2 regions of the Acidovorax sp. LjRoot66 genome follow, and region 2 is predicted to be linked to the other one. Evidence: riboswitches for the same ligand, from Rfam matches in the RefSeq annotation. Region 2 holds a riboswitch; the other holds the start of a gene.

Region 1 (15,736 bases), 1.7 Mb from region 2:
CGAATCGGACGAGTTCGCGGACACCACGCAACTGGTGGACCTGTCGCTGGGCGTGCTGGTGCTGGCGCTGCGCGCGGGCCTGGTGAACCGCGTGCTGCAGCTGGGCGGCTTCATGCTGCGCAGCCAGATGGCGCGCTTCATGCAGCACGGCAGCGGCCTGGTGGGCGTGCTGCGCATGGCCAAAAGCGCGTTGGGGGACACGATGGTGCCCGCGATGGATACGCCGCCGCGCACACCGCGCGCGCGCCCGTCGGCCCAGCCCCCCGTGGCCGATGCGCCCAAGCCCGCTCGCAAACCCCGTGCCCGCAAGGCCGCGCCATGAGCCCCGCCCGCACCGTCCGCGCCACCGCACTGCCCCAGGGCAGCGTGATCGCATCGCGACTGCCCGGCGCACAGTTCGCCGACTGCTTCGAAGCGGCCGACCCCACACCCGACAGCAGCGCGCTGCAGACCTGGCTCGACATGGTGAAACAAACGCCGGGCTGGACACGCGCGCTCATGGCCCTGCGCAACCGCCTGGTGCGCATGGTCGGCCTCAAGGCTGTGGGGCAACTGCATGACGGCACCCGCCAGACTGAGGCGGGCTACCGCGTGGGCGATCTGGTGGGTTTCTTCGAGATCCGCCACCTGGGCGAGCGCGAGGTGGTGATGGGCGTGGACGACCGCCACCTGAACGTGCAGGTGTCGCTGCACAAGCGCATGCAGGACGGGCAGGCCGTGCTGGCTCTTTCCTCCGTGGTGCACATCCACAACGCGCTGGGCCACACCTACATGGCCGTGATCGCGCCGTTCCACCGGCGCATCGTGCGGACCCTGCTGGCGCGGGTGGATGCTGGCGCACCGGCTGCTGCCAGCCCTCAAAACCCGCCCCGCGCATGACAGGCGCCAAGCCACCCCGCACCGGCACGCTCGCGCGCGGCACCATCACCGGCATCACGGCCGCGCGCCTGGGCCTGGCACAACTGGGCCTGCGCATGCGGCCCGCCCACGCCGACAAAGTGGCACAGGCCGATGCCCAGGCCCGCCACGAGGCGGCCATGGGCCGCATCCTGTTCCAGGCCATGGGGCAGTTGCGCGGCACAGCGCTCAAGGTCTCGCAGATCCTGAGCATGGACACCAGTTTTTTGCCCGAGGGCGTGCGGCGCGAACTGGCGCGCGCCTGCCACCAGGCCACGCCGCTCAACCGCGCGCTGGTGGGCCGGGTGTTCCGCCAGGCCTTCGGGCAGGAGCCCGAGGCCCTGTTCACCCGCTTCGAGCCCCAGGCCTTTGCCGCCGCCAGCCTGGGCCAGGTGCACCGCGCCGAGCTGGCCGGGCATGGCGCCGTGGCGGTCAAGGTGCAGTACCCGGGCATTGCCTCGACCATTGCCTCGGACATGCGCCTGCTGCGCACCACCCTGCGTGCCCTGGCGCACAGCGACCTGCCGCTGCCCGGCGATGTAGTGGTTGAACGGGTGATGCAGGAGATCGAGCGCACGCTGCTGCACGAGGTGGACTACCTGCACGAGGCCCGGCAGCTGCAGTGGTTTGCCGAACATGCGGCGCTGCCGGGCATCGTGGTGCCGCAGCCCATCGCCTCGCACACACGCGCGCAGGTGCTCACCCAGCAGTACCTGCCAGGCGTGCACCTGGGTGAATGGCTGCGCAGCGAGCCCACGCAGGCCGCACGCAACCAGGCCGGCCAACTGCTCTGGGACTGGTTCATGCACTGCACCTTTGGCCTTGGGCACATGCATGCGGACCTGCACCCGGGTAACTTTCTGTTCCTGCCCGATGGGCAACTCGGCGTGCTCGATTTCGGCTGCACGCGCGAGCTGTCGCCGGCCTTTCGCACCGGTGTGCTGCAGGCCTGGCGCGCGCTGCTGCAACCCGCGTCGCCGGCCCACGCCCAAGGCGTGCTGCAAGCCTACATAGCGCTGGGGCTGGTGGATGCGGCGATGGATGTCACCACCTTCACCGACGAGCTGATGCCCGCCCTCTCGATCATGCAGGCCTGGCAGACCGAGCCCTTCACAGAGCCGGTCTTCGACTTCGCAGGCAAGAGCCGGCCGCCCGCCCCCGTGGCAGCGCAGCAAAAAGTCCTGGCCAGGCACCTGGCCGGCATACCGCCAGAACTGCCGGCTTTCGAGCGCGCTTGGCTCGGGCTCATGCACCTGCTGACCGAAATCCGGGCGCAGGTACGCACGCAGGCCGACCGCTGGATCGGCTGACCACCCTCCGTCCCCCGTATGACAAGGAGCATTCCATGCACAGCCTTCCCTGGTCCCTTTCCACCCTTGCTGCCCGCCCCTGGAAGGGCCGCTGGCTGCTGGCCGTGGCCGTGCTGCACACGCTGGCGGCGGCCGTCCTGTTTGTCCCGCAGTGGCAGATCCTGTGGCAGCGAGGCGTGTTCAACGCCGTGGCAGACGACATGCACCTGGGTGCCGCCGTCTGGTTCCTGCTGTTCGGCGCTGTGCTGGCCTTGCTGGCGTGGGAAGTGACGGCCCTGGAGCGCAGCCAGCCGGCCGTCGCGCTGCGGCCCATGGGCTGGTGCCTGCTGGCGCTGGTACTGGCAGGCGTGGTGCTGATGCCGGTGTCAGGCTTCTGGCTGGTGCTGCCGCCGGCGCTGGCCCTGCTGGTCCGCTGACGTGACATAAATCACGCTTTGGGTGCGCAAGCCGCGCTGCAGCAACACACACTTACAACTCTTCGCATGAGCACTACACCGGCTTGACGCAAAGCGCCCACGATCAAGGCTCCGGTTCCGCAAGGAATCATTTCCAAGGAGACCTTCATGGCCCGCATCGCCCTCGCCGTCGCTTCCCTGGCCTTGCTGTCGCTGGGTGCCATTGCCCCGGCGCTGGCATCCCCCAGCGCCACCGTCGTCATCCAGACCGGCACCCCTTACTACCAACACCCCGTGCAGCGCCCCGCCCTGGCGCCGCTGCAGGTCACCCCGGTGCAATACCACGCGCCCCCCCACCCCGCTACGAAGCGCCACCCCATGCACGCCGTGGCATGGCCTGGGTGCCCGGCCATTGGGAATGGCGCAGCGGTCGCCACGTGTGGATCCAGGGCTACTGGGTCAAGGCCCGCCCCGGCTACAGCTACCGTGAACCGCGCTGGGAAGAGCGCGACGGCCGCCACCACATGCGCCCCGGCGGCTGGGACCGCGATGGCGATGGCGTGCCCAACCGCCACGACCGCCGCCCGGACAACCCCTACCGCAACTGACGGGGACCTGCCGGCTACCCTGGTGGCGCCGGCCCCGCTCGCCTACAGGCACCAAGGCGCAGCGCCTACAGACGTGGCACTGCTGCCTGCCCACCATACAAAGGCGACACAACAACATTGAAAAAGGAGTCATCCATGGCTTACAAAACCACTTACGCAGCCCTTATTGCAACCACCCTGGCCCTGGCAAGCCTCTCGTCCGTAGCCACGGCCCAGCCGGTGCACCAAGGTACCGTGGTGATCCAGTCGGGCCCCCAGGGGTACCAGGTGATCCCCGCCCCTCCACCACCCCGCCGTGAAGCGGTGCCACGCCCACGCCGTGGCCAGGTCTGGGAAGAAGGCCATTGGGACTGGCGTGGCGGCCGCCACGTCTGGGTCGCCGGCCACTGGGTCAAGGCACGCCCGGGCTACGCCTACCGCCAGCCCACCTGGCAGGAACGCGATGGCCGCTGGGAAATGCGCCGTGGCGGCTGGGACCGTGATGGTGACGGCGTTGCCAACCGCAACGACCGGGACCGCGATGGCGATGGCGTGTCGAACCGCCGCGACAGCAACCCTGACAATCCGCGCCGCAACTGACACCTGACCGGGCCACTGCCCGGTCTTGTATCAGCAACGAACGCCGCACATTAGCTGCGGCGTTCGCTTTTGTGCGCTGGCCTCGCCCTAGAATGGCCCCCGCAGGAGAGCAAGCGGCACCGCCCGCTTCACCGAAGGCGCAAACTCCCATGCACGCTCAGGTTCCGTACTGCACCATTCATCAAGGCCGTCTGGAGAGCCGCTACGCCATGTAGCGCACCGAAGGAGCAAGCCGCAGCCCATGAGGGGCGGCGGTGAATCTCTCAGGTACCAAGGACAGGGGGAGCGGCAGCCGGGCCATGACGTGCCCGCTGCGCGTTGTTGAGACCTACACCCGCAGCGACACCGACAGGCCCGGCGATTGCCCTTCCAGAGGCTTTCAAAATGCGTGTGATCGTTCTTGGCGCCGGCCTGCTCGGCGTGACTTCGGCCTATTTCCTGCAGCAACTTGGCCACGAGGTGACCGTCATCGACCGCCAGGGCGCGCCCGGCGCGGAAACCAGCTTTGCCAACGGCGGCCAGATATCGGTGAGCCATGCCGAGCCCTGGGCCAACCCGAGCGCGCCGCTCAAGGTGCTGCAATGGCTGGGCAAGGAAGATGCCCCCCTGCTGTTCCGCATCCGTGCCGACATGCGCCAGTGGCTCTGGGGCCTGTCCTTCCTGCGCAACTGCACGCCGGCGCGCACGCGCCACAACATCGAGCAGATCGTGCGCCTCGGCACCTACAGCCGCGACACCTTGCAGCAGCTGCGCGCCGCCACCGGCATTGCCTACGACCAGCGCACGCAGGGCATCCTGCATTTCTATACCGATCAGAAGGAGTTCGACGGCGCCCTGGCCCCGGCCGAGCAGATGCGCCAGCTCGGCTGCGAGCGCCAGGTCATCAGCGCCGACGAGGCCGTGCGCATCGAGCCGGCCCTGGCCCACATCCGCCCGCAACTGGCCGGTGCCACCTACACCGCCGAGGACGAATCCGGTGACGCCAACACCTTCACCCGCGAGCTGGCGCGCCTGTGCGAGGCTGCGGGCGTGCAGTTCCGCCTGGGCCACCACATCACCGCGCTGCGCGAGGCGGGCGGACGCATCGACCATGTGGAGTTGACCACCGCCGAAGGCCGCTTCGAGCGCGTGCACGGCGATGCCTTCGTGCTCGCCATGGGCTCGTTCAGCCCGCTGCTGGCACAGCCCCTGGGCATCCGCCTGCCGATCTACCCGGCCAAGGGCTACTCGGTGACCATGCCGGTCAAGGATGCATCGATGGCGCACCAGGTGAGTCTCACCGACGATGAGTACAAGCTCGTGTTCTCGCGCTACACCAGCGAGCGCGGCGGCGACCGCCTGCGCATTGCCGGCACGGCCGAACTCAACGGCTACAACCGCGACCTCAACCAGGTGCGCTGCGACGCCATCGTGCGCCGCGTGGAGCAGTTGTTTCCCGGCGCGGGCGATGCCAGCCGGGCCCAGTTCTGGACCGGCCTGCGCCCCGCCACGCCGAGCAACGTGCCGCTGATCGGCAAGACGAAACTCGGCAACCTGTTCCTCAACACCGGCCACGGCACCCTGGGCTGGACGCATGCCTGCGGCTCGGGCAAGTCGCTGGCGCGCATCGTGAGCGGCCTGGCGCCCGAGCTGGACTTTGCCTTCACGGGCATGCCCCACAGCGCGGCACCCAGCCGGCTGCCCACGGCAGCGGCCCACAAGGCCTGACGCTCAGGGAGCAGCGCCGCTGGCCTGCGCCACGAAGTGCGCCAAGGCCCGCATGTCCTTTTCGCTGAGCTTGTCGGCATAGGAGGGCATGACGCCAATGCCCGCACGCAGTGCGCGCAGCACGCGCTCGGCATTGGGCTTGAGCTCGTCCAGGATGGGACCCACCTGCCCCTCGGCCCCGGCCGCCTGCAGCGTGTGGCACACGGCACAGGAGGGCTGGATCTTGCCGAACAGCTCCTTGCCCCGCGCCAGTTCGCCGGCATCTGCGGCCCAGGCGCCGCTGCCGATCAGCGCCAGCAGCCAGGCCGCGGCTGCGGTGCGCAAGATGCGCACCGCTTCAAGCGACCACCACGGTCACACCGTGGTCGCGCCAGCTCGTGTTGTTGTAGCCGCCCAGGTTTTCCTCGCGCTGCTCGGGCTGCACGTTGCCTGCCGTGTCGGTGGCGCGGCTGAGCAGTTCATGTGACCCTGCGGCCAGGCGTGCGGGCAGCACGAACTGGCGCCACGCAAAGCGGCCCAGGTCAGGCCCGATGAGCTGGGCCACCTGCCAGGTCTTGCCCCCGTCCACCGACACCTCCACGCCCTTCACGCCGCGCGTGCCGCCAAACGCCACGCCATGCACCTGCACCATGCCGGCCTTGAGCGTGCCCTGTTCGGGCAGGGGGCCGTTGATCCAGGACTTGGTCGTCATCTCCCACACCGAGGGCTGCTCGGGGCCCGCCTTGGTGCCGGGTGGCGACATGCGGTAGCCGTGCGACATGATGCGTGCCTGCGACTGCTCGGCACCGAAGGCCACGCGCTTGACGTACTTGATGTTGTTCACCCCCTGGTAGCCCGGCACGACCAGGCGCAGCGGCCCCCCATGGGCCAGCGGCATGGGCTCGCCGTTCATCTCCCAGGCCAGGATGGCATTCTCCAGCGCCTGGATGGGCACCGAGCGCTCGACCACCACCGAGAGCGGGTCCACGCCCTCGGGCAATTTCTCGCCGCCCGTGCCCGTGAGGTAGGCAGCACCGCCCGCCAGCCCACCCAGGGCGGCCACCACGTTGCGCAGCGGCACCCCGCTCCAGACCACGCAGCCTGCCGCGCCCACCGTCCACGGCGTGCCGCTGGGCTTGCTGGGGAAGAAGCCGCGCCCGTTGCCCGAGCATTGCAGCACTGTGGTCACGGTCTCGATGCCCAGGGTTCTGAGCTCAGCCACGGTCAGTGCGCGTGGCGCCTTCACCCCCTCGATGGACACAGTCCATGCATCGCGCTCGGCCACGATGGCGGCATCAGGCGCAGGCAGGTTGTTGCGGATGTACAGTTGGCTCGACGGCGTGACCACCCCCGTGCCGAAAGCGCCCCGGCGCGTTTCCAGGGTGCTGCTGCTGTGCACGATCAGGCTGCCAGGGTTCTTCCACCCAACGTAGGGGGGCAGCGGCTTGGCCGCCGCCGCAGGCGCAGCCTGGGCATGCGCGCCGCGGGTCCATGCAGCCAGCCCCAGGGCGCTGAGTGCGGCAGCGCTGCCAGTGAGCAGGTGCCGGCGCGGCAGGGTCACGGGATTTTTCATGGAACGGTCCTCCGGAGGTGGGTAAGGCAGATGTTTCCGCAGTCGGCACCGGCCGCAGACGGCCGCCAGCATGCGGGGCATATCCCATTCTGGTATGACCGCCCCGATTTGCCCTGGGGGTTTGTGAGAGCAGGTGTAAAAAATGGCAACAACATCCTCAAGGACGTGTGCCCGGTAGCGCCCTGGTGCATATTTGACATCGGCTGACAGACTCCGAAGGAGACACCATGTATCGCGAAACACGCCCTGCCTTGCTGTCCCTGTTGCTGCTGTTGCTCAGTCCCTTCGCCCATGCCCAGCTCACGGCCATCGTGGCCGTGGAGCCCACGGCCAAGAAGGCCGCGCACAGCATTCTGCGCAGCGCGTTCGAGTCAGGCCTGTCCAAGGCCGCCGGTCAAGCTGCCACCGTGGTCACCAGCGAAGACCTGGCCGATGTCATGCGCGCCACGCGCAGCGCGGGCTACGATGTGTTCATCGGCCCGGCCCAGGTGGCGGCCTCGGCGCTGCAGCGCGGGTACGAGCTGGTGGGCGCCACGCAGAAATCGGACCTGTACCTGCTCGTGGGCTCTGCCCAGGTGGCGAACGTGGCGGCGATGAAAGGCCTGCGCCTGTACCTGCCCCAGCAGGATTCGATCTACACCTACATGGCACGCGGCATGCTCAACGAAGCAGGCCTGTCGTTCCAGGATCTCAAGTCGGTACTGCACGAAAAGCACCCGCAGGCGGGCTTGAGCGCGCTGGTGCTCGGCAGCACGGATGCCACCGTGGTGCGGGCGGACGACTGGGCCGAATGGTCGGCCACCCACAAGGGCGACGCACGGGTGCTGGCGACCTCGCAGCCGGTACCGGGCGGCTTCTCGATCGCCGTGAAGAAGGATCTGCCTGCCGACGTCAAGGCACGCCTGGCCCAGTGGTTCGCCTCGGGCTCCGGGACCACAGGGCTGAGCCCGGTGGCCCTGCGCCCTGAAGCGCAGGAGTACCGCCGCGTGGCAGAGCTCGGACTCTTCACCCCCAACAGCCTGCCCGGCGTGAACCGCATCACCGCACGCGAGGCGCAAAAGCTGCAGGCGCAGGGGGCGGTGGTGGTCGATACACGCACCGAGAAGGAGTTCAAGGCCAAGCGTATCCGCGGCGCCGTCTTCGCGGCCTACGTGGAAAAAAGCCTCAAGGACGTGGCCTTCAACGCCACGCAGGATGACTTTCAGGCACTGGAGAAGGTGGACCGCAGCAAGCCCGTGATCTTTGCCTGCAACGGGGCCGAATGCTGGAAGTCCTACAAGGCGGCCAAGGTGGCGGCCAGCAAGGGCTACAAGACGGTGTACTGGTTGCGCGGCGGCCTGCCCGAGTGGGATGCCGACGGGCTGCCCACCGAAAGCAGTTGATGCATTGGCTGCAGCTCAGGTGAAGACCGTGAGCACACCCGTGTAGCCGTACAGGTGGTGGTGCGCGATCTCGCCGCCGGCGAAGAAGCCGGTCAGCGGCACGTCGCCCAGTGCATGGCGCACGATCTGCAGCTCTGCGCTGGGCCCGCCGAAATGCGGACCCCCACGGCCTGAGCAGCTCACGTAGATGGCGCCGCGAATGCGCCGGCCGTGGTGCCCGGCGCCAGGGCCCTGCGCCGCCGTTCCGGGCGCCGGGGCCATGGCGCGGCCCGTGTGGTCCTGCGACTCCAGTGGCGCAGGCTCCAGTTCCTCGGGTTCCAGCTCTTCGCGGATCTCGGCGCAGATGCGCATCAGGTCGGCGCGCGCCGCCGCCACGTTGCGCTGGCAGAAGGCCAGGTGCATGCCGGGCTCCACCCGGTCGCCCAGGGCCACGCCCCGGCGCGCACCGTCCAGGCCCACGATGTGGCGCACGCGCGTATCGGTGCCGAAGTGGCCCGTGCGCTGCTGGCCCCGGGGCTGCTCTCCGGCATCCACCAGCCCGGCCAGCGTGGCGCGCACCTTGCGCAGCGCAGGCTGCGGATCGCCGTCGAGCGAGACCTCCAGCGTGTCGAGCAGCACGTCGAGCGCCGGCTCGCCGTCGAGCTGCAGCACCACGTTCTCATGCGCAGCGGTCACGCTGCGCAGCGGCCCCACGGGCTGGCAGCCCTGGGTGACGCGCGAAACCAGGACCACCTCGGTGCCAAAGGCCACGCCCGACAGGCCGCCATCGAAGACACCGCTGGCACCGCCCTGCCCGGCAATATTGCCGTCACCGGCGACCGCGAACTGCACGCCCGCCCCGCGGCTGGCGCTCAGGCCGCCAAACAGGTAGCCGGTCTCCGTGCGCGCAGCCATTTCGGCCAGCAACTCGGCCAGCTCGGGTGTGTGGCCGTCGGCATGCACCAGCGCCGTGTGGGCCACGAAGCCACTGGACGGTTGGCGCGGCAGCGGGGCCACGCCCGAGAACACGCGGTACTGGTCGGGCGAGACATCGAGCAGCATCACGGACAGTGCAGGCTCGTCGAAATACTCGGCATTGTTGGCGGCCACGCCCACGCCCACGGTGCCGCTCCAGTCGGTCACGCCGGGCAGCTCGCTGGCCAGGTGGTCGAGCAGGGCCTGGGCATCGCCCGCATAGTGGTCGGTGATGTAGAGCAGGCCCAGCGTGGGGGCACTCGCGTACTGGGGCAGCGCCATCTGCGCGCGCAGCTGCGCCAGCGCCAGGGCCGCAGCCATGCGCCACTGGGGGTGGGTCGCATGGCCGGAGGGAAAGAGTGTCATGGTGTGTGTCTTCTCGCAGGCGGTTGCGCGGCGCCCACCCGCGCGGGACGCACAGGCCGGGGTCAGCCGGCGCGCTTGCGCGGCGCGCGCTTGGCAGCAGCCGTATTCTTCGCCGCCGGTTTGGCCTTGGCTGCAGGCTTGGCGGCCACCGCCTTCTTGGCCGCAGGGCTGGTGCGCTTGCTGCCAGTGCCGCCCGCCATGGTTTTCATGCCCTTGGCAGCAAACTGGCTGGCCATGCCGGTGGCCGTCTTGATGGCCTCCTTGGCCAGGCCGGTGGCCATGTTCTTGGTGGTGTCGAGGGCAGTCTGCTTGGCCGCATCCTTCATGGCATTGGCGGCGATCTGCTGGAACTGGCCGGTGAGCGCGCCCCACCACTGCAGCGGGTCCACCACGGAGGCGTCCGGTGCCGAGGCAGCGGACTTGCCCTTCTTGGCCTTGCCGGGCGCCTGCGCCTCGGGCTCGGCCTCTGCCTCTGCCTCTGCCTGCTCAGGCTCTTCTTCCTTCGCGCGGCCGGTGACGCGGGCAGCCGCACCGGCGACGGCCCCAGCCGCACCACTCACCGTGTCGGCCGCCTTTTGCACGCCGCTCATCACCGTATCGGCGGTCTTCAGTTTGAAGGCGTTGGCCACATCCCCCATGCTGAAGTTCATGCCTTTGAGGGTGGCCAGGGTCATCTTCTGCACCTCCAGCGCCTGGATGGTAGCGGCCAGCGCGCGGGAGTTCTGCTCCAGCCAGAATTGCACGGCCTTGAGTTCGTCGATGCGCTTGTCCAGTTCTTCGACGCTGATGGTCGGTGCCACCCAGTTCGAGAGGTTGGGCAGTTGCGGAATGCTGGTCGACGCACCCTTGGCCAGGCTCTGCAGAAAATCGAAACCGGGGACGAATTTGCCGAAACCAAAGTTGGATGTGTCGCTCATGGCTGCTCCGCAAGAAGGGGGTTGGAACCTGTCTTGACAGCTTACCCCAATGAGTGGCGGCTGGCGATGGCCTGCACAGGCCCCTAGCTCAGTGTTTGTGCCCATGCGCCGGGGCTGCCGCCCCAGGCTGTGCACTCGGCGCGCTGGCCGCCACGGGCACGGTCAGCTCAAGTTTGCTTTCCACGCCCTTGGCGTCCTTGAACGTCAGCGTGAGGGGCACGGTGCTGTCCTTGGCCAGGGGGGCCTTGAGGTCCAGCAGCATGATGTGAAAGCCACCGGGCTTGAGCTCCACGGCCTTGCCTGCGGGCAGATCGAGCACCGGTACGGCGCGCATGCGCATCACGTCGCCATTGAGCTTCATCTCATGCACCTCGGTCACGCCAGCGGCGGGGGATGAAGCGCTGACCAGGCGCGCGCCCTGCGGTGCTGTGAGCTTCATGAAAGCACCGGTGCCCTTCTGGCCTGGCACGCTGGCGCGGGCCCAGGCGCCCTCGACCTTCACGTCGGAAACCTGGGCCAGCGCGGGGGCGGCCAGCAGGGCGCACAGGGTGAGGCCGGTGAGGGTGCGGGAGAAAATCATGCAAAAGGCTCCTGGAGAACGGTGGCGGCGCGGATGGCGGGGCCAGGGCGGCCGCTCCTGAGAATGGAAGGGATTGCGCAGCAAGCGCGTGCTCCCTCATTGTAGGGAGGGCCCCCTGGCACGCCGCCGCGCGTCATCTGCGCGACGCGCCCGGCCCCGGCCAGCCCCTAGCATGGCGGCTGGCGCACACCAATGGCCCCCAAGGCAATACAGGAGACACCCCATGCTCACACTCTGCGGCTTTTCGGCCAGCAACTACTACAACAAGGTCAAGCTCGCGCTGCTCGAAAAGGGCGTGCCCTTCACCGAGGAACTGGCCTGGATCGGCGAAACCGACCGCAGTGCCAGCCCGCTGGGCAAGGTGCCCTACCTGCGCACCCCGGGCGGCACGCTGTGCGAGTCGGCCGTGATCGCCGACTACATCGAGTCGGCCTACCCCGCGCATCCGCTGATCCCGGCCGACCCGTTGGCCGCCGGCAAGGTGCGCGAGCTGATCACCTTCATGGAACTGCACCTGGAACTGGTGGCGCGCAATCTGTACCCGCAGGCCTTTTTCGGCGGCACGGTGAGCGAGGCCGCGCGCGAAAAAGTCGGCGCCCAACTGGCCAAGAACGTCGCGGCATTCGCCCAGCTCACGAAGTTCAGCCCATTCATCGGCGGCGACACGTTCACGGCGGCGGACTGCGCGGCCATCGTGCACCTGCCCCTGGTGTCCTCGGCCACCAAGATCATCTACGGCCGCGACTTCTTGGCCGACCTGCCGGTGCGTGAATACCTGGCCCGCATGAATGAGCGCCCCCATGTGGCGCGCGTGAACGCCGACCGCAAGACCAACACCGCTGAAATGCTGGCCCGCCCCAAAGGCTGACGTCGCAAGGGGGTGCGCATCGGCTGCTATCCTGCGCCGATGCACAGTCTTTTCCACCTTGCCTTCAACGTCACCGACCTCGACGCAGCCCGCCGCTTCTACGGCGGCGTGCTGGGCTGCCGCGAAGGCCGCAGCACCGACACCTGGGTCGATTTCGACTTCTTCGGCCACCAGATCTCATTGCACCTGGGCACGCCGTTCGCCAGCGCCGCCACCGGCCATGTGGGCGAGCACTTGGTGCCCATGCCGCACTTCGGCGCCATCCTCGAATTGCCCGCCTGGAAGGCCGTGGCCGAGCGGCTGCGCGCGGCCGGCACGCCCTTCGTGCTCGCGCCCCAGGTGCGCTTCGAGGGCGAGCCCGGCGAGCAGTGGACGATGTTCTTCCGCGACCCGAGCGGCAACCCGATCGAGATGAAGGGTTTCAAATCCATGGAGCAGGTGTACGCCGCCTGAGAGGCTGAGCCGCCCCCTGCCCTGAAAAAATCGGGCGCAGTGGGTGGCCCCCCCCTGGCGCGCTTCAGCGCCGTTGCATCAGCGGCATGGTGCCCAGCGCGAACACCGAGTTGGGCACCCCCACCCCCGCCATGCGCGGCTTGGGCTTGCTCGTTGGTACGGCACGGGCACGCTGCTGCGGCTCGGCGGCATCCACCACCACGCCGCGTTCGATCTCCTGGGCTACCAGTTCCGCCAGGCTCACGGACTGCAGGTAGTCCATCACGCGGCTGTTGAAGGTGATCCACAGCTCACCCGTCATGGCCGTCATCTGCGCGGCCTGGCCCTGGCCCAGCCCCTGGGTGTCATCGCCCTTGAGGTTCTCCACCGCCAGGATGATCTCTGCCACGGACACCTGCTCGGCGCGGCGCGCCAGGGTGTAGCCGCCGCCGGGGCCGCGCGTGCTGTCCACCAGCCCGGCGCGCCGCAGCGCGCTGAACAGCTGCTCCAGGTAGGACAGCGAGGTGCCCTGGCGTGCACTGATGGTCGACAGTGCCACAGGACGCATCTGCTGGCGCAGTGCGAGATCGGTCATGGCCGACACGGCAAGTTGCCCTCGGGTAGTGATACGCATCTTTGACTCCTTGTGAACGTTGTATGGCCAGGGTTCGGTGCCCGAAGGGGCGTTCCGCGATCTGTCCATGTACGTACTGTAGGGATCTTGACACTTCGCGTATATTCGATTTATTGAGATTTTTACTTCGATTTTTGCGAAGTATCAAGGAGATGGCATGAACTTCAAGCACCTGCGCTACTTCTGGACCACGGCCAAGGCGGGCGGCATCATGCGCGCCGGCGAGCAGCTCAACACCACTCCGCAGACGCTGTCGGGCCAGATCAAGCAGTTGGAGGAGTGGCTGGGCCACGACCTGTTCAGGAAGCGCGGCCGGGGGCTGGAGCTGACCGCCGAGGGCCGGGTGGCCCTGGGCTATGCGGAGCAGATCTTTACCCTGGGCGACGAGCTCGAAAAATCCATCCGCCTGGCACGCGGGCAGTCGCGCCCGATCACCTTCCGGGTGGGCGTGGCAGATTCGGTGGCCAAGTCGGTTGCCTATCACCTGCTGGAGCCGGCGATGGGCCTGGCCGAGCAGGTGCACATGACCTGCCACGAAGGCAAGTTTCCAGAGCTGGTGGCGCAGTTGAGCCTGAACCGGCTGGACCTGGTGCTGGCGGACGAGCCGGTCTCCAAGAAGATCGGCGTCAAGGCCTTCAACCACGGCCTGGGCACCAGCTCGATGAGCTTCTTTTGCGCGCCGGCCCTGCGCAGCCAGCTGCAAGGCCCGTTCCCCAAGTGCCTGCACGGTGCGCCGATGCTGATCCAGGGGCCCATGTCGTCGGTGCGCCAGCAGCTCGACCACTGGTTCAACAAGCACCAGCTGCAGCCACGCCTGGTGGGGGAATTCGACGACAGCGCGCTGATGAACGCCTTTGGGCGCGAGGGCCGCGGGGTGTTCACCTCGCCCACCGTGCTGGAAGAGGAGACCCAGGCCCAGTTCGGGGTGGAGGTGATCGGCCGTTCCACCGAGCTGGTGGAGGAATTCTTCGCGATCTCTGTGGAGCGGCGCATCAGCCACCCCTGCGTGGCCGCCATCACCAAGGCGGCGCGGTCGGACCTGTTCGCGGCATGACATGGGCAGGTGCCGACGGCCATGCCCCGCCGGTTCACGCCACCGCTGTCTGCACCTGGCGCGCGTACGGCAGCGGCGCGACGGCGCCATAGCCCTGCACGGCCAGTGCGGCTGCCGCGTTGGCATAGCGCGCCGCAGCAAACACGTCGTCGCTCTGGGCCAGGCGGGCCAGCAGGTTGCCGCAGAAGCAATCGCCCGCGCCCGTGGCATCCACAGGGGTAACGCGCAGGCCTGCGATCCGCTCCCTGCGCTGGCCGTTGCTGGCCAGTGCCCCCTCGGCCCCGAGCTTGAGCACCACGGTGGCCGCGCCCCGGGCATGGCCCCAGTCGACGATGGCGTCCGGGTCGGACAGGCCCGTCAGGGCCTGCATGTCCTCCAGGCTGGGCAGGAAGATGTCGCACAGCGCCACGGCCTGCGCGATGCAGGCCTGGGCCCGCGCCAGCGGCCAGAGCTTGAGGCGCAGGTTGGAGTCGAAGGCCACCAGCGTGCCGGCCTCGCGCGCCAGGCGCATGGCCTCGAAGGCGGTGTCGCAGGCCTGGGGCGAGATGGCCAGCGAAATGCCCGACAGGTGCAGAATGTGCGCGGCCTGCAGCACGGCGGTGGGCTCGCCGGCCAGCCATTGCGGCGACATGCGGCTCGCGGCCGAACCCGCGCGCAGGTAGCTGAACTCGTGCCCGGCATCCCCGTGCGAGACGAAGTAGATGCCCGTGGGGTGTTCGCCATCGCCCTGCACCGCACGGGTGTCCACCCCCTCGGTACGCCACAGCGCGGTGAGCGCCTGGCCAAAGCTGTCCTGCCCGATGCGCGTGAGGTAGGCGACGCGCGCGCCGGCCCGCGCCGCCGCAATGGCGGCATTGCTGGTATCGCCGCCAAAGCCGCGCAGGTACTGCGGCTGGCCGGGATGGATCTGGTTGAACTCGACCATGGCCTCACCCAGCGCGGCCACGTCGAAGCTCTTGCCCTTGGAGGTGTTGGCGCGCTCAGGCACGGGGCTTGTAGGCGGTGACGTCGATCTCGACCTTGGCGTCGATCATGAGGCGCGACTCGACGGTGGAGCGTGCGGGCCGGTGCTCGCCGAAGCATTCCATGTAGACGCGGTTGAAGCTGCCGAAATCGCGCGCATCGGCCAGCCAGACGCTGACCTTGGCCACGTCGGCCAGGGTGCAGTCGGCCAGCGCCAGGGCATCCTTGACGCGCTGGAACACCTGGCGCGTCTGCGCCTCGATGCCGCCGACGATGACCTGGCCCTGGTCGTCCGTGGGCACCTGGCCCGAGACGAAGACGAAGTCGCCGGCGCGCGTGGCGGGCGACAGGGGCCGCGCCTGGCGGTCGGAGGCGATGGGGGACTGGCCCAGCAGTTCTACATGGCTCATGCAAGCTCCTTGTGTAATGAATTTACATAAATCATCGAAAAAAACCCGTTTGACTTTCACAAACGAGTCATCTACGATTAAAAATGTAATGTTATTACTTATGGAGCCACGATGCAATCCTCATCCAT
Region 2 (15,736 bases):
ACGAACACGATGTTCTTCGGGAACCAGGCGTTGATGCCGTAGTAGTACCGGATCTGGCCCCAGACCTGGTTCTCGACCCCCGTGAGGGCCGAGGTGATCATGGAGTCGAGCTGGCCCGCAGACAGGGCCTTGTTGACCTCGACCATGGGCACGTCCACCGTGGCGGCGCCCAGCATCTCGGCAATGCGCACGGTGGCCGGGTTGTAGGTGCGCATGCGCGTGCCCTTGAAATCGGCCGACGAGCGCACGGGTGCGATCGAGAACAGCCCCTGCGGCGGCCAGGGCACTGCATACAGGGCCTTGAGCCCCTTGCGTGCGAAGTGCCCTTCGATCAGGGGGCGCTGCAGGTCCCACATTCGCCGTGCGTCCGCGTAGCTGCGCACCACGAACGGGATCGCGTCGGCACCGGCGATCGGCATGCCCTTCACCATGCTGGTCATGATGGTCTCGCCCGCCTGGGCCTTGCCCTCCTGCACCGCCTGGGGAATGTCGCCGAGCTTGAACAGGGCGTTGTTGGCATGCACCTCGATGCGCAGGGCGCCCGAGGAGGCACGCTCCACGTCCTGCGCAAACTGCACCACGTTGCGTGTGTGGAACGACTCGGCGCGGTAGCCGGTGGCCAGTTTCCACTGCGTCTGGGCGTGCACCATCGGGGCCACGGTGAACGCAGCCAGCAAGAAAGCTCTGATCATGATCTGCTCCAGCAAGGGAAATGGACGACAGGCGTTGCAGGCTCGTGCGCTTCAACCCTGCATTCGGTTGGGCAGCCAAAGGACGATGTCAGGCACGAAATACGTGGCAATGACCGCCGCGATCATCAGCATGAACAGCGGCAAGGCCGTGCGGGCGATCCACATGATTTCCCGCCGTGTGAGCCCCTGTATGACGAACAGGTTGAAGCCCACTGGCGGCGTGATCTGCGCCATCTCCACCACCAGCACGATGAAGATGCCGAACCAGATCAGATCGAAGCCCGCAGCCTCCACCGTGGGCAGCAGCACGGCGATGGTCAGCACCACCATCGAGATGCCATCCAGGAAGCAGCCCAGTGCGATGAAGAACACGATGAGCAGCAGCATCAGCGAGAACGGAGCCAGGTGCAGCGACCCGATGAACTCCGCCAGGTGCCGAGGCAGGCCGATGAAGCCCATCGCCAGCGTGAGGAACGCGGCGCCGGCGAGGATCAGGCCGATCATGCAGTACACGCGGCAGGCGGCCACCAGACCTTCCTTGAACAGCGTCCAGTTCAGCGAACCCTCGATCCGGGCCAGGAGCAGTGCTCCGCCCACTCCCAATGCCGCAGCCTCAGTGGCGGTGGCGATGCCGCTGTAGATTGCACCCAGCACCAGGGCGATCAGGGAGACCACCGGAATCAGGTGGCGCGAGGCGTACACCATCTGCGGGAAACTCATCTTCACGTCGGGCGCGGGAACCTTGTCCTTGTTGAGCAGGCCCCAGACGATGATGTAGCCCATGAACAGCGCCGCCAGCATCAGCCCCGGAATCACGCCGGCCAGGAACAGCTTGGAGATGGACACGTTGGCAGCGACTCCATACACGATCATGATGATCGAAGGAGGAATCAGCAGCCCCAGCGTACCCGCACCGGCCAGGGTGCCCACCGAGATGTCGTCGGGGTAGCCCCGCTTCTTGAGCTCGGGCAGCGTCATCTTGCCGATGGTGGCGCAAGTGGCTGCGGACGACCCGGAGATGGCGGCGAAGATGGTGCAGCCCACCACGTTCACGTGCAACAGGCGGCCCGGCAGTCGCTCCAGCCAGGGAGCCAGGCCCTTGAACATGTCGCTGGACAGCTTGCTGCGAAACAGGATCTCGCCCATCCACAGAAAGAGCGGCAACGCGGTCAGCGTCCAGCTGGAGGTCGAGCCCCAGATGGTCAGCATCATGCTGTCGCCCACGGGGCGGCTCGTGAAGAACTCCATGCCCAGCAGCGCCACCGCCAGCAGTGACAGCCCGATCCACAGACCTGATCCAAGCACTGCGAACAGCACCACGATCAGTCCGAATGCAATGATGACATCCATGATTTTCTACTTTGATGGTTATTCGGACCGAGCGGTCTCGCTCACTGCGATGAGGTTCTCGCCGCGGGCCCTAAGGATGAGGGCATGGGCGAATGCGACGGCAAAGCCGATGCTGCCCACGGCCATGCTGATCTGGGGAATCCACAGCGGCGAGGCGTCAGCTGCGGGGGAAATATCGTGCGTAGCGTAGGAAATCCAGACAGAACGGGCTGCATACCAGGCCACATAGACCGTCAGCACGAGCGCGGCAATCAGGCAGAACCATTCAAAGGCCGAACGCCAGCGCGCTGGCAGGCGGTCGAGCAGCAAGGTGACACGGATGTGGTCGCCGTTTTGCAAGGTGCCGGGCAGTGCAAAGAACAAGGCTGCGGCAATCGCGTAGCCCGCATAGGCGTCCAGGCCCTGGATCTCGATGAACGACACCTGGCGTGACAGAACGCCCAGCATCACGATGAGGAACGCAGCCACCATCGATACGCAGGAAAGGCCGGTAAGCAAGCGGTAGAAATTTCGGACGAACTGGTCCATGGCGATCTCCCGGAGGTCGCTGACAAAAAAGAAGGGGATGGCAGGGTGGTGGCCGGGCCGCAGGGGTCGGCACCCTGGTAACCGCCCGCGAGTGGCCTCGCGGGCAGTTGCGCGAGCGCGCCTTACTTGCGGTAGGCGTCGATGATGGCCTTGCCTTCAGGCCCGGCGGACTTGATCCATTCTTCCGTCATCGTGTTCCCGATCGAGGCGAACTCCTTCTTGAGGGCATCCGATGGCTCGGCAATCGTCATGCCCTTGGCGCCCAGTTCCTTGAGGAACTCCTTATCCAGGCGCTCGCTGGCTTCCCAGCCGCGCTTTTCTGCCGCAGCAGCGGCCTTGAGCACGGCGTCCTGGGTGGCCTTGTCCAGGCTGTCAAAGGCCTTCTGGTTGACCACCGTGGCATTGCGCGGCTGCCATGCGGCCACGGGGTAGAAGTACTTGACCTGCTCATACAGCTTGCTCTCGACACCGCTGGCCGTGGAGGTGAGGAAGTTGTTCACCGTGTTGGTGGCCAGCGCCTGGCCGAGTTCCGTGAGCTGGATGGTGACCGGCTGGGCCTTGAGCAATTGCGCGATGCGCGTCGTTGCCGGGCTGAAGGAACGCATCTTCGTACCGGCCAGATCGGCAGGGCTCTGCACCGGCTTGGTGGAGTACAGCGACTGCCCAGGCCATGGCACACTGAACAGCAGCTTCATGCCCTGCGAAGCCAGCAGCTTTTCCTGCGCGGGCTTGGCCACCTGGTACAGCTTCAGGGACTCGGCGTACGACTTGGTCAGGAAGGGGATAGAGTCGACCCCGTACAAGGGGTTTTCGTTGGCCGCACCCGAAAGGATGAACTCCGCTGAAGGCACCTGCCCGGTTTGCACGGCGCGCTTGAGTTCGTTGGCCTTGTAGAGCGATCCGCCGGGGTGCAGCGTGATCTTCAGCTTGCCAGCGGTCAGCTCATCCACCTCCTTGGCAAACTGCTGGACGTTGACCGTCTGGAAGGTGTTGGCGCTGTAGCCGGTTGGCAGGTCCCATTTGACTTGCGCATGGGCACCTGCAGCACAGACGGTGATGGCGGCGAGGGCGATGGCGATGCGTTTCATGGTGGAGGCTCCTTGAGGTTAAAAGCTGGCGAGTTGGTGGTTCAAGAGGTCGGAAATCAGCATGCAGCCCGGGGCATGCGTGATGCAGAACGCCGGCTGGGCGTGCAGGATGGCGGACTGGGGCGTGACACCGCAGGCCCAGAAGACGGGGATCTCGCCGGGCATCAGCGCCACGGCGTCGCCGTAGTCGGGCTTGTCCAGGTCGGCAATGCCGATCAGGGAGGGATCGCCGATGTGCACCGGTGCACCGTGCACATTGGGGAAACGCGAGGTCACCTGCACGGCGCGGATCACGTCGGCCGCGGGCATGGGGCGCATGGTCACCACCATAGGCCCGCCAAAGGGGCCGGCCGTTTCGGTCTGCACATTGGTGCGGAACATGGCGACGTTCTTGCCCTCGTCGATGTGCCGCAGCCGGATGCCGGCCTCGATCAGTGCGGATTCAAACGAGAACGAGCAGCCCAGGATGAAGGTCACGAGGTCGGGGCGCCAGAACGCAGCAATGTCCGTCACCTCATCGGCCAACTCACCATGGCGCCACACGCGGTACAGCGGCACGTCGCTGCGGATGTCGATGCCCTCGCCCAGGGAGGGCAGCGTGAACTGGCCGGGCTCGCTCACTGCCAGCACCGGGCAGGGCTTGGGGTTGCGCTGGCAAAAGCGCAGGAAGTCGCCCGCCTGCACCTCGGGCAGGATGACCAGATTGCCCTGCACATGGCCATCGGCCAGGCCGCTGGTGTGCGAGGTCCACAGGCCCTGGCGAATCACGCTGCGTACATGCGCGGCGTTACTGCTGCCTGCTGAACCAAAGACCTCGGGAGTGTTGTTGTGTGTGGAGTCCACCGTGGCTTCCTTGCGTTGCGAAATGTCAGATGCATGACGATGGATGGATTGTGTTGGCGGTCCACTGCCACTGGCAAATTCAAAAAATTTCTCTCAGTTCATCGATTTTTTCGATGCACTACGCTGGAGCACACTTCACCCAACTTGGTGCTAAGTGGAAACCCTAGGGATTGAGAAGACCAGCCATTCGGCCACGTCGGCACGAGAAAACGCCACGTGCAGACAGCGCTCCACAGCGGGGATGGAGGGGAACAGCGACGGGCGCGCGGATGCGCTTTCGCACCTCCATGGCGCAGGTCCGCAGGCTTGCATGCGGTGGCCGGGCTGCACCAACAACAGGCATGCCCGGACCGCAGCGGCTGCCGGGGGCCTGTCTGACGCCTGCAAATGGGTGGCCAACTGCCACGCAGCAGCCATACAGGCCTGCAAAGGCGCAGCGCCCGGCACACTCCGTCAGCCAGATTTCAGCTTTTGGCGCGGCCCTTGGTGCGCTCGGCCTGCAGCTCGACGAAGGCCAGCGCCGAGCGCACGACACCGTCCACAGCGGGCGAGGAAGGGTCTTCGCGGTAGCTCAGGTGGATGGGCAGCGGCCGCAGCTCGGCCTCGCAGGCCAGCGGGCGCAGGTCGGGAAAGGCCAGCAGCCGCTGCACGGCCTGGCGCGGCAGCGTGGCCACGCCAAAGCCGCCCTGCACCAGTTGCACCATGGCCGAGATGGAGGAGATGGTGTGCACGCAGCGTGGCTCCACCTGCGCCTGGCGCAGCACATCCAGCAGGGTCACGTGCGGCTGCGAGCCGCGCTGAAAGGTCAGGATGTCCGTCTCGGCGAAATCCGCGAGCGCATAGCGCCGCTTGCGGTGCAGGGTGCTGTTGCCCACGAAGACCATCTCCATCGGCGTGAGCGCCTGGGTGCGTATGCCCTCGGCCGACGCGGGCAGCGCGGCGAACACGGTGTCCAGCGCGCCGCGGCGGATCTGGTCGAGCAGCACGGGGGTCGTCTCCACCGTGAGTTCAAGCTCCAACAGCGGGTTGTCCTTGCGCAGTTGCTCGATCCACGGGATCAGCCAGGAGTGCAGTACCGATTCGATGGCACCCAGGCGGATCGAGACCTCCATGGGCCCACCCGACCCCATCTCGGCCTTGAGCTGGCGCTGCAGTTCGAGCATGCGCTTGGCGTAGGTGAGAAAGCGCGTGCCCGCCACCGTGAGCTTGAAGCGCTTGTCGCTGCGGTCGAGCAGCAGCACGCCGAGCTCCTCCTCCAACGCGGCCACGCGGCTGGACATGGCCGACTGGGTGAGGAACAGCTTTTCGGCCGCGCGCGTCACGCTGCGCAGGGAGGCTACCCAGTAGAAGGCTTCGACGAAACGCAGGTTCATGGTTTTTCCGTGGGGCGGCAGCGCCAGGATTGTGCGCCTGCCAGCGAGCTGCGGAGCACCGAACGTGCCAGTGGCGCTGCGGCCGGCCCTATTCAGCGAACAACGGCAGGTCGGCCTTCTTGAGCGTGCGCAGCACGAAGCTCGAACGGCTGTGGCGTATGCCCTTGATCTTGTAGAGCTTCTCGCGCAGCAGGCGCTCGTAGTCGCGCGTGTCCTTGACCACCACGCGCAGCAGGTAGTCGTAGTCGCCCGAGACCAGGTGCGCCTCGATCACCTCGGGAATGCTGGCCAGCGTCTCGCCGAACTTCTCGAGCGTGTTGTCCGAATGGCTGTCGAGCGTGACCTGCACCAGCACCGTGTCGGAAAGGCCCAGAGCCTGCGGATTGAGCCGCACGGTGTAGCCCTGGATGACCCCAGCCTCCTCCATCTTCTTGATGCGGCCCCAGCACGGCGAGGGGCTCAGGCCCACCGCCTGGCCGATTTCCTGCAGGCTGGCGCGCGCATCACCCTGCAGCACAGCGAGAATTTTTCTGTCGAGGCGATCCATGGCTGCAATTATTCATGCAATTCGCCATTTGCAGAAAATTTTTCTTCAATCCATCAATTCACTGCAAAATTCAGAAAGAACTGCTGCGCCTCGCAGCGCATACTTTGGACATCAAGGCGCTCTTACCGGAGCGCACAAACTGACAGGGCCCCGGACTGGTTACCGCCAGACCGGGGCACTTGACAAGTAGGGGCGCAACCAGCCCCGCACCCCCTGCACCCCGCCCCTTTTGCGCACCCTTTGTCACTCCCTGTCGCCCTGGCGACCAGACACGGGCATTGTCTGTTCGTACGCACACTTACCAGCACAAACCCCGATGCCCCCAGCCATGCTGCAACGCCATAATTTGGCACTGGCGTGGAGCGAACGCTCCATTGCTTGCGAGGGGACATGGCACCCCGGCAGCCAGCCCAAAAATCAACAGGAGACACCATGCAATTGACCAGACTCGTCGTCGGCCTGAGCCTCGCGCTCGGCTTTGTGGCCACCGCTGCTGCGCAGACCACCATGCGCATCAGCATTTCGACGGCGCAGAACTCCCACCAGGGCGTGGCCATCGACACGTTTGCCAAGGAAGTCGAAAAGCGCACGGGCGGCCGCTACAAGGTGCAGACCTTCTACAACGGTGCACTGGGCGGCGAGCGCGAGTCGATCGAGGCGGTGCAATTGGGCACGCAGGAGCTGGCCTTCAGCTCCACCGGCCCCATTCCGAATTTCGTGCCCGAAACCAAGATCCTGGACGTGCCCTTCCTGTTCCGCGACAAGTCCCATGCCCGCGCCGTGCTCGATGGTCCCATCGGCCAGGAGATGCTGACCAAGTTCGACAGCAAGGGCTTCAAGGCCCTGGCCTGGGCAGAGAACGGCTTTCGCCACATGACCAACAGCAAGCGCGATGTGAAGGAGCCCGGCGACCTCAAGGGCCTGAAGATGCGCACCATGGAGAACCCCGTGCACATCGCCGCCTACAAGGGCTTTGGCATCATCACCACGCCCATGGCCTTCCCGGAAGTCTTCACGGCCCTGCAACAGGGCACCGTGGATGGCCAGGAGAACCCGCTGCCGGTCATCATCTCGGCCAAGTTCGACCAGGTGCAAAAGCACCTGACGCTGACGGGCCACGTCTACTCGCCCTGCATCTTCGTGATGAACAAGGCCTCGTTCGACAAGCTCAGCGCTGCCGACAAGCAGGCCTTCCTCGACGCCGCCAAGGAAGGCACCAAGGCCAACCGCGCCCGCGTCGATGAAGACGATGCCAAGGGTGTGGCCGACCTGCGTGCCAAGGGCATGACGGTGATCGACAATGTGGACAAGGCCAAGTTCGTCGCCGCACTGGCCCCGGTGAATGCCGAGTTCGAAAAGCAGTTTGGCAAGGCCACGCTCGACAAGATCCGCGACGTGAAGTAATCCTGCGCGCTGCGCACCCCGGAACCAAACGCCCGTAGCACCCTTGCTACCGGGCGTTTGGTTCTTGCCTTTTACCGACCCACTATTTCCTGTGGTTGGCCCTGCCCCATGAAAAATGCTTTTCTGACTTTTGAGCGCTGGACGACCTCCATCGCGATGCTGGCCGCCTGCGCCATGCTGGCCGTGGCCTCGTCGCTCGGCATGTTCCAGATCGTGACCCGGTTCGTGCTGGAGCAGCCTGCCGAATGGACCGAGGTACTGATCCGCTTCAGCCTGATCTGGATGGTGTTTCTGGCCATCCCTGCCGCCTTTCGCCAGGGGGCGATGGTGAGTGTGGACGTGCTGTACCGCTGGAGCCCGCCCAAAATGCGGCGCATGCTCGACTGGGTGGTGTCGCTCGCCGCGTTGGCGCTGATCGGCGTGATCATCTGGTGGGGTTGGGACTATTCGGTGCGCGGAGGCGTGCAGAGCATGGCCGGGCTGGAGTCGGTGTCGATGTTCTGGGCCTACCTGGCCATGCCTGTCGGCGGCCTGTTCTGCGTGGTCGGCATCATCGGCAACCTGATCGATCCCCTGCGCATGGAACTGGAGACGGCCCAATGAGCCTGGTCATGATTTCAACGATGGTGCTGTGCTTTGCACTCACCATCTCGGTAGCGGTTTCCATCGGCCTGGCGTCCATCCTCGGCATCCAGGCCTCCAATGCCAACATGCTCATTTCCGTCAAGGAGATGTTCGCCTCGATCAACAAGTTTCCGCTGGCGGCCATCCCCTTCTTCATCCTGGCGGGCAACCTGATGGAAACCGGCGGGATCTCGCGCCGCCTGGTCGAGTTTGCCAAGAGCATCGTGGGCGGCGTGCAGGGCGGCCTGCCCATGACCTGCGTGCTGACCTGCATGATCTTCGCGGCGGTGTCGGGGTCCTCGGTGGCCACCACCTTCGCCATCGGCGCCATCCTGATCCCGGCCCTCATCAAGCACGGCTACCCCACGAGCTATGCCGCAGCGCTGCAGGCCACCAGCGCCGAACTGGGCGTGATCATTCCGCCCTCCATCCCGATGATCCTCTACGGCGTGAGCGCCGAGGTGTCGATTGGCGAGCTGTTCATCGCCGGCTTTGGCCCCGGGCTGCTGATCAGCTGTGCGCTGATGCTCTTCGTCTGGGCGTACTGCAAGTGGAAGGGCTGGGGCAAGACCGATGGCGAAGGCCGCATGCCCTTCGGCAAGGCCACGCTGCAGGCCGGCTGGGCGCTGCTGATGCCGGTGATCATCCTGGGCGGCATCTATGGCGGCGTGTTCACCCCCACCGAGGCATCGGCCGTGGCAGTGTTCTACGCCCTCGTCGTGGGCGTCGTGATCTACCGCGAAATCAAGATCCAGAACTTGTTCGCCATCCTGCGCAAATCGGTCATCTCCTCGGCGGTGATCATGTTCATCATCGCCAACGCGGGGCTGTTCGCCTTCCTGATCACCCGCGCGGGCGTGCCCGATGCAATCGGCCGCTGGCTGGAGTCGGTGCTGCAATCGCCCACCCTCTTCCTGCTGGGCGTGAACGCGGCCCTGTTCGTGATCGGCATGTTCATCGAAACCAGCGCCGCCATCATCGTGCTGGCCCCCATCCTCGCGCCAGTGGCCATGCACTTCGGCGTGGATCCCGTGCACTTCGGTCTCATCATGGTGGTGAACCTGGCGCTGGGCATGATCACCCCGCCCTTTGGCGTGAACCTGTTTGCGGCCTGCACGGTAGCGCGCATCTCGCTGGACCGGATCATCAAGCACCTGCTGCCCTTCGTCGGCGTGATCCTGGTGTGCCTGATGCTCATCACCTATATCCCAGGCATTTCGCTCGCGCTGCGCGATCTGGTGTATTCAAAGTAGTTAGAATTCACCCGGTCAGGAGAGAGCCTTCCTTCGAGAAGGCCGCCGAAGGCGCAGGGACACCCCGAACGCTCAGGCAAAAGGACTGGCAACCGCCTGCAGGGATGCAGGCGTTCCCTTGCTGGAGAGAGGTGGCCGCGCAGCACAGCGCGCAGGCCATCCACCGAAGGAGCAAGCCGCAGCCGCCAGCCAGGGCGGTGCGGTGAATCTCTCAGGTAAAGCGGACAGCAGGGCAAATCCCGCGACCTCATTGAGGGTCGCGGCCCCTATTTGCCCGGAGTCCGCCCCATGTCTGCCCCTGCCGCCAACGCTGCCCCCCTGCTCACCACGCCCCTGAACGCCCTGCACCTGGAGCTGGGCGCCCGCATGGTGCCGTTTGCCGGCTACTCCATGCCCGTGCAGTACCCCGCCGGACTAATGGCGGAGCACCTGCACACACGCCAGGCCGCCGGCCTGTTCGACGTCTCGCACATGGGCCAGCTCCAACTCATCGGCCCGGATGCCGCAGCCGCCTTCGAGACCCTGGTGCCCGTGGACGTGATCGACCTGCCGGTGGGCAAGCAGCGCTACGGCCTGCTGTTGACGGATGAAGGCACCATCATCGACGACCTGATGTTCTTCAACCAGGGCAACGATACGCTGTTCGTGATCGTCAATGGTGCCTGCAAGGTGGAAGACATCGCGCATATCCAGGCGCGCATCGGCCAGCGCTGCGAAGTTGCACCCATGCCCGACCACGCCCTGCTGGCGCTGCAGGGCCCGCAGGCCGTGACCGCCCTGGCCCGCCTGGCGCCGGGCATCGAAAAACTGGTGTTCATGACCGGTGGCAGCTACACCATTGCCGGCTGCGACTGTTTCGTGACGCGCAGCGGCTACACGGGCGAAGACGGCTTCGAGATATCGGTGCCGGCCGCCCAGGCCGACACCCTGGCCCGCGCCCTGCTGGCGCAGCCCGAGGTCAAGCCCATCGGCCTGGGCGCGCGCAACTCGCTGCGCCTGGAAGCCGGCCTGTGCCTGTACGGCAACGACATCGACACTACCACCACCCCGCCCGAGGCGGCGCTCAACTGGGCGATCCAGAAGGTGCGCCGCACCGGCGGTGCGCGCGCGGGTGGCTTTCCTGGTGCCGACAAGGTGCTGGCGCAGATCGACAACCCCGCCAGCCTGGCGCGCAAGCGCGTGGGCCTGGTGGCGCTGGAGCGTGTGCCCGTGCGCGAGCACACGCCCCTGCAGAGCACCGACGGCCAGGCCATCGGCGAGGTCACCAGCGGCCTGCTCGGGCCCACGGTGAACGAGCCCGTGGCCATGGGCTACGTCACGCCCGCATTTGCCGCCATCGGCACCCGGGTGAACGCCATCGTGCGCGGCAAGGCCATTCCCATGGAAGTGCGCGCCATGCCCTTCGTGCCCGCCAACTATTTCCGGGGCTGAAGCCCGCCCTGGCACGGCCCCTGCGTGGGCCGATGCCGCTTACATTGCAGATTCCTTCATTTTTCAAGAGCCACAGGAGCTTCCCCATGACCGTCAAATTCTCCAAAGACCACGAATGGATCAACGCCGCCGACGCGGCTGCCGCTGTCGTGGGCATCACCGTGCATGCCCAGGACGCCCTGGGTGACGTGGTGTTCGTGGACCTCCCCGAAGTCGGCAAGACCTTTGCCCAGGGCGAAGTCGCCGGCGTGGTCGAGTCTGTCAAGGCCGCAGCTGACGTGTACATGCCCGTCTCGGGCGAGATCGTCGAGGTCAACGAAGCCCTGCGCGCCGACCCCTCGCTGGCCAATTCCGATCCCCTGAACGCCGGCTGGTTCTTCAAGGTCAAGCTCAGCGATGCCGGCCAGCTCGACGCCCTCCTGAGCGAGACCGACTACACCGAGTTCGCGAAAAACGCATAACTGCAACCGCCCCTGCCTGAGACCTGCCCCATGTTGATGCAATCCGCCCTGCCGCTCGGCGCGCTCGAAAACACCACCGAATTCCTGCCCCGCCATATCGGCATCGATGCGGCCGACGAGGCGCACATGCTGTCGGTGATCGGCGAGGCCTCGCGCCGCGCCCTCATCGAGAGCATCGTGCCGCGCTCGATTGCGCGCAGCACGGCCATGGACCTGCCGCTGCCTGTGACGGAAGCGGCGGCCCTGGCAGAGCTCAAGGCCATGGCAGGCAAGAACCAGGTCCTGAGGAGCTTCATCGGGCAGGGCTACTACGGCACGCACACGCCGGGCGTGATCTTGCGCAACGTCCTCGAGAACCCGGCCTGGTACACGGCCTACACGCCCTACCAGGCCGAGATCTCGCAGGGCCGCATGGAGGCGCTGGTCAACTTCCAGACCATGGTCTGCGACCTGACCGGCATGCCGATCGCCAACGCCTCCATGCTCGACGAGGCCACGGCCGCGGCCGAGGCCATGACGCTGGCCAAGCGCTCTGTCAAGAGCAAGAGCAACCGCTTCATCGTGGCCGGTGACGCGCACCCGCAGACCATCGAGGTCATCCAGACCCGCGCCAGGCCGCTGAACATCGAGGTGGTGCTGGCCAATTCCGCGCCCGAGTGGCACGCCGCTCTGGACGGCGACTACTTCGCCGTGCTGGCCCAGTACCCCGCCACCAGCGGCCGCATCGACGACCTGCGTGCCGACGTGGAGAAGGCCCACGCCAAGCAGGCCGCATTCATCGCCGCAGCCGACCTGCTGGCGCTGACCCTCATCACCCCGCCCGGCGAATGGGGCGCCGACATCGTCGTGGGTACCACGCAGCGCTTTGGCATGCCCATGGGCGCGGGCGGCCCGCACGCCGCCTACATGGCCTGCCGCGACGAGTTCAAGCGCTCCCTGCCCGGCCGCCTGGTCGGCGTGAGCGTGGACGTGCACGGCAAGCCCGCCTACCGCCTGGCACTGCAGACGCGCGAGCAGCACATCCGCCGCGAGAAGGCCACCTCCAACATCTGCACCGCCCAGGTGCTGCCGGCCGTGGTGGCCAGCATGTACGCCGTGTACCACGGCCCCGAGGGCTTGAAGCGCATTGCCCAGCGCGTGGCCAGCTATACCGCCATCCTGGCCAAGGGCCTGGAGCAACTGGGCGCCCCCGTGCGCCCGCAGGCCACGTTCGACACCCTGAGCCTCAAGACCGATGGCGCCACCGCCGCCATCGCAGCGCGCGCCGTGCAACTGGGTGCCAACCTGCGCGTGTACTTCGAGCACTACCTGTGCATCTCGCTCGACGAGACCACCACCCGTGCCGACATCGCCCTGTTGTGGAAGGTCTTCGCCAAGGACGGCCAGGCCCTGCCCACCTTCGATGCGTTCGAGAAGGGCGTGGAGCCGCTGATCCCCGCCGAGCTGCGCCGTACCAGCAGCTACCTCACGCACCCGGTGTTCAACACCCACCACAGTGAGACCGGCATGCTGCGCTACATCCGCCAGCTGTCGGACAAGGACCTGGCGCTGGACCGCAGCATGATCCCGCTGGGCAGTTGCACCATGAAGCTCAATGCCACGAGCGAGATGATCCCCATCACCTGGCCCGAGTTCGCCCAGGTACACCCCTTCGCCCCCGCCAATCAGCTCGAAGGCTACCGCGAGCTCGACGAGCAACTGCGCGCCTGGCTGTGCCAGGCCACGGGCTACGCCGGCATCAGCCTGCAGCCCAATGCCGGCTCGCAGGGCGAGTACGCGGGCCTGCTGGCCATCAAGGCCTACCATGAGGCCCAGGGCCATGGCCACCGCAACATCTGCCTGATCCCCAGCAGCGCGCACGGCACCAACCCCGCCAGCGCGCAGATGGTGGGCATGCAGGTGGTGGTGACCGCCTGTGACGCCAACGGCAACGTGGACATGGCGGACCTGCAGGCCAAGTGCGAGCAGCACAGCGGCAACCTGGCCGCCGTGATGATCACCTACCCCAGCACGCACGGCGTGTTCGAGACCCAGGTCAAGGAGCTGTGCGCCCTGGTGCACCAGCATGGCGGCCGGGTCTACGTGGACGGTGCCAACATGAACGCCCTGGTGGGCGTGGCCGCCCCCGGCGAGTTCGGCGGCGACGTGAGCCACCTGAACCTGCACAAGACCTTCTGCATCCCCCACGGCGGTGGCGGCCCCGGCGTGGGCCCCGTGTGCGTAGTGGCCGACCTCGTGCCCTACCTGCCCGGCCATGCCACGGGCGGTGTGCCTGGCGGCGTAGGCGCCGTCTCGGCCGCGCCCCTGGGCAATGCGGCCGTGCTGCCCATCAGCTGGATGTACTGCCGCATGATGGGCGCCGAAGGCCTGCAGGCCGCGACCGAGACCGCCATCCTCTCGGCCAACTACATCAGCGCGCGCCTGAAGGACCACTACCCCACGCTGTACGCGAGCGCCAATGGCCATGTGGCGCACGAGTGCATCCTGGACCTGCGCCAGTTGAAGGACACCAGCGGCGTGATGGCCGAGGATGTCGCCAAGCGCCTGATCGACTACGGCTTTCACGCGCCCACGCTGAGCTTCCCCGTGCCCAACACGCTGATGGTCGAGCCCACCGAGAGCGAGACGCTGTTCGAGATCGACCGCTTCATCGACGCGATGATCGCCATCCGCGAGGAGATCCGCCAGATCGAGGCCGGCGCCTGGCCGCAGGACAACAACCCGCTGAAGAATGCACCGCATACGGCAGAGAGCCTGCTCATTGGCGAGTGGACACGTCCGTACTCGCGTGAGACGGCGGCCTATCCTGTGGCTGCTCTGCGCAGTGCGAAATACTGGTCGCCTGTGGGGCGGGTGGACAATGTGTGGGGGGATCGCAATCTGGCGTGCAGTTGCATTCCGGTCAGCGATTACGCCTGAGCTGCTGAATCGCTTTGTGCATCGGGGGCTATGGTTGCTTCCGTTCTTTTGCTAACGGCGGAGGCCGGGTCCCGGCCCGGCGGCCGAGGTACTTGTTCTTTGCTTCGCTGTATAGACCGGAGACATGGTGAACAGGTGTGCGGGGACATGGTGAACACTTTCGGCAAACTTTGCCGGAGGTCCCTATGCCATGGAAGGCTTGCAACACCATGACTCTGAAACACGAATTTGTTGAGCTGGCACGGCAAGAAGGCGCCAACCTGCGCGATCTGTGCCGGCGCTTTTGCATCAGTCCTACGACTGCATACAAGTGGCTGCACCGCTTTGAGCAGCATGGCGATCAAGGACTGCTGGATCGCTCACGCAGGCCCTTGAACAGCCCTGCCATTTGTTCTCCTGAGTGTCATGGTCAAGTTTTTTCGGACATTCCGATAGGGGATGTTCAAGTTCAGTAAGTTGCCGCCTCCTGCTGCAGCTCGTAGTTGTTGGGTGACTGGTATCCCAGCGTGGAGTGCAGCCTGGTGGGGTTGTAGAAGCCCACGATGTAATCCGCGATGTCCGCCTTGGCCTCGGCATGGTTTGCATAGTCACGCTGCCACAGACGCTCCATCTTCAGATTCAGGAAGAATCGCTCCATCACTGCGTTGTCCCAGCAGTTGCCTTTGCGGCTCATGCTGCACACCAGCCCGTGGCGCTGCAGCAGCCCCATGTGCGGTTGGCTGGCGTACTGGCTGCCTCGGTCGGAATGCACCAGCAAGCCCGGCTGGGGACGGCGGCTTGCAATGGCCATGCGCAGCGCCTCACACACCAGTTGCGCTGGCATGCTCGGGGCCATGGCCCAGCCCACCACCTTGCGAGAGAACAGATCCAGCACCACGGCCAGATAGAGGTAAGCGGCCAGCCATGCCACCTTGACGGCGACGCTGATCGCCTCAGTAGCCGTTGATCTCGTCAACCGCGTCCCCGCCGTCGTAGAACTTACCGATGGCTTTGTCCAGCCTCTTGAGCAACGCGTTCAGCGTCTCACCTTCCCGGCGAACCAGCATGGCCACACTGTTGTGGCCGTCAGCAGCTGTGGCTGCGCATTTGATCGGGTAGATCGCACCAAGGGTGATGTCGCCGCCGTCGTCGATGAGTGCTTCAATGTTCTTCATGCGACGGCATTTTGCCGTCTTCCGCAGGGCTCCAGCGATGCGGCAGCAACTCATCAATCCGGTGGTTCG

What was found. A riboswitch is a leader RNA that binds a small molecule or an ion and turns the genes downstream of it on or off. The one in region 2 is predicted to bind glycine.
Region 1: another riboswitch for glycine. It lies ahead of ACSQ3Y_RS31300 (D-amino acid dehydrogenase); the one in region 2 lies ahead of gcvT (glycine cleavage system aminomethyltransferase GcvT).

Annotation. Positions count from the first base shown of each region.
Region 1 is NZ_CAXUQU020000001.1:6,674,491-6,690,226, forward strand. It holds gene ACSQ3Y_RS31270 (TetR family transcriptional regulator) at 1-322, shown strand, start outside; gene ACSQ3Y_RS31275 (DUF2867 domain-containing protein) at 319-879, shown strand; gene ACSQ3Y_RS31280 (ABC1 kinase family protein) at 876-2,207, shown strand; gene ACSQ3Y_RS31285 (DUF6463 family protein) at 2,243-2,623, shown strand; partial or broken gene ACSQ3Y_RS31290 (YXWGXW repeat-containing protein) at 2,771-3,210, shown strand; gene ACSQ3Y_RS31295 (YXWGXW repeat-containing protein) at 3,346-3,789, shown strand; glycine riboswitch at 3,971-4,079, shown strand; gene ACSQ3Y_RS31300 (D-amino acid dehydrogenase) at 4,174-5,496, shown strand; gene ACSQ3Y_RS31305 (c-type cytochrome) at 5,500-5,820, opposite strand; gene ACSQ3Y_RS31310 (sulfite oxidase) at 5,834-7,048, opposite strand; gene ACSQ3Y_RS31315 (rhodanese-like domain-containing protein) at 7,276-8,430, shown strand; gene ACSQ3Y_RS31320 (FIST signal transduction protein) at 8,446-9,750, opposite strand; gene ACSQ3Y_RS31325 (PhaM family polyhydroxyalkanoate granule multifunctional regulatory protein) at 9,813-10,667, opposite strand; gene ACSQ3Y_RS31330 (copper chaperone PCu(A)C) at 10,756-11,247, opposite strand; gene ACSQ3Y_RS31335 (glutathione S-transferase) at 11,471-12,115, shown strand; gene ACSQ3Y_RS31340 (VOC family protein) at 12,155-12,568, shown strand; gene ACSQ3Y_RS31345 (Rrf2 family transcriptional regulator) at 12,633-13,181, opposite strand; gene nhaR (transcriptional activator NhaR) at 13,339-14,235, shown strand; gene ACSQ3Y_RS31355 (sugar kinase) at 14,270-15,223, opposite strand; gene ACSQ3Y_RS31360 (RidA family protein) at 15,216-15,608, opposite strand; gene ACSQ3Y_RS31365 (ABC transporter substrate-binding protein) at 15,720-15,736, shown strand, end outside.
Region 2 is NZ_CAXUQU020000001.1:4,954,992-4,970,727, forward strand. It holds gene ACSQ3Y_RS23260 (TRAP transporter substrate-binding protein) at 1-692, opposite strand, end outside; gene ACSQ3Y_RS23265 (TRAP transporter large permease) at 744-2,042, opposite strand; gene ACSQ3Y_RS23270 (TRAP transporter small permease) at 2,061-2,570, opposite strand; gene ACSQ3Y_RS23275 (TRAP transporter substrate-binding protein) at 2,693-3,658, opposite strand; gene ACSQ3Y_RS23280 (putative hydro-lyase) at 3,677-4,501, opposite strand; gene ACSQ3Y_RS23285 (LysR family transcriptional regulator) at 4,966-5,874, opposite strand; gene ACSQ3Y_RS23290 (Lrp/AsnC family transcriptional regulator) at 5,963-6,421, opposite strand; gene ACSQ3Y_RS23295 (TRAP transporter substrate-binding protein) at 6,854-7,825, shown strand; gene ACSQ3Y_RS23300 (TRAP transporter small permease) at 7,934-8,428, shown strand; gene ACSQ3Y_RS23305 (TRAP transporter large permease) at 8,425-9,702, shown strand; glycine riboswitch at 9,709-9,800, shown strand; glycine riboswitch at 9,814-9,940, shown strand; gene gcvT (glycine cleavage system aminomethyltransferase GcvT) at 9,991-11,133, shown strand; gene gcvH (glycine cleavage system protein GcvH) at 11,220-11,594, shown strand; gene gcvP (aminomethyl-transferring glycine dehydrogenase) at 11,625-14,513, shown strand; gene ACSQ3Y_RS23325 (helix-turn-helix domain-containing protein) at 14,723-14,968, shown strand; partial or broken gene ACSQ3Y_RS23330 (IS3 family transposase) at 14,962-15,405, opposite strand; gene ACSQ3Y_RS23335 (hypothetical protein) at 15,446-15,667, opposite strand; partial or broken gene ACSQ3Y_RS23340 (transposase domain-containing protein) at 15,654-15,736, opposite strand, start outside.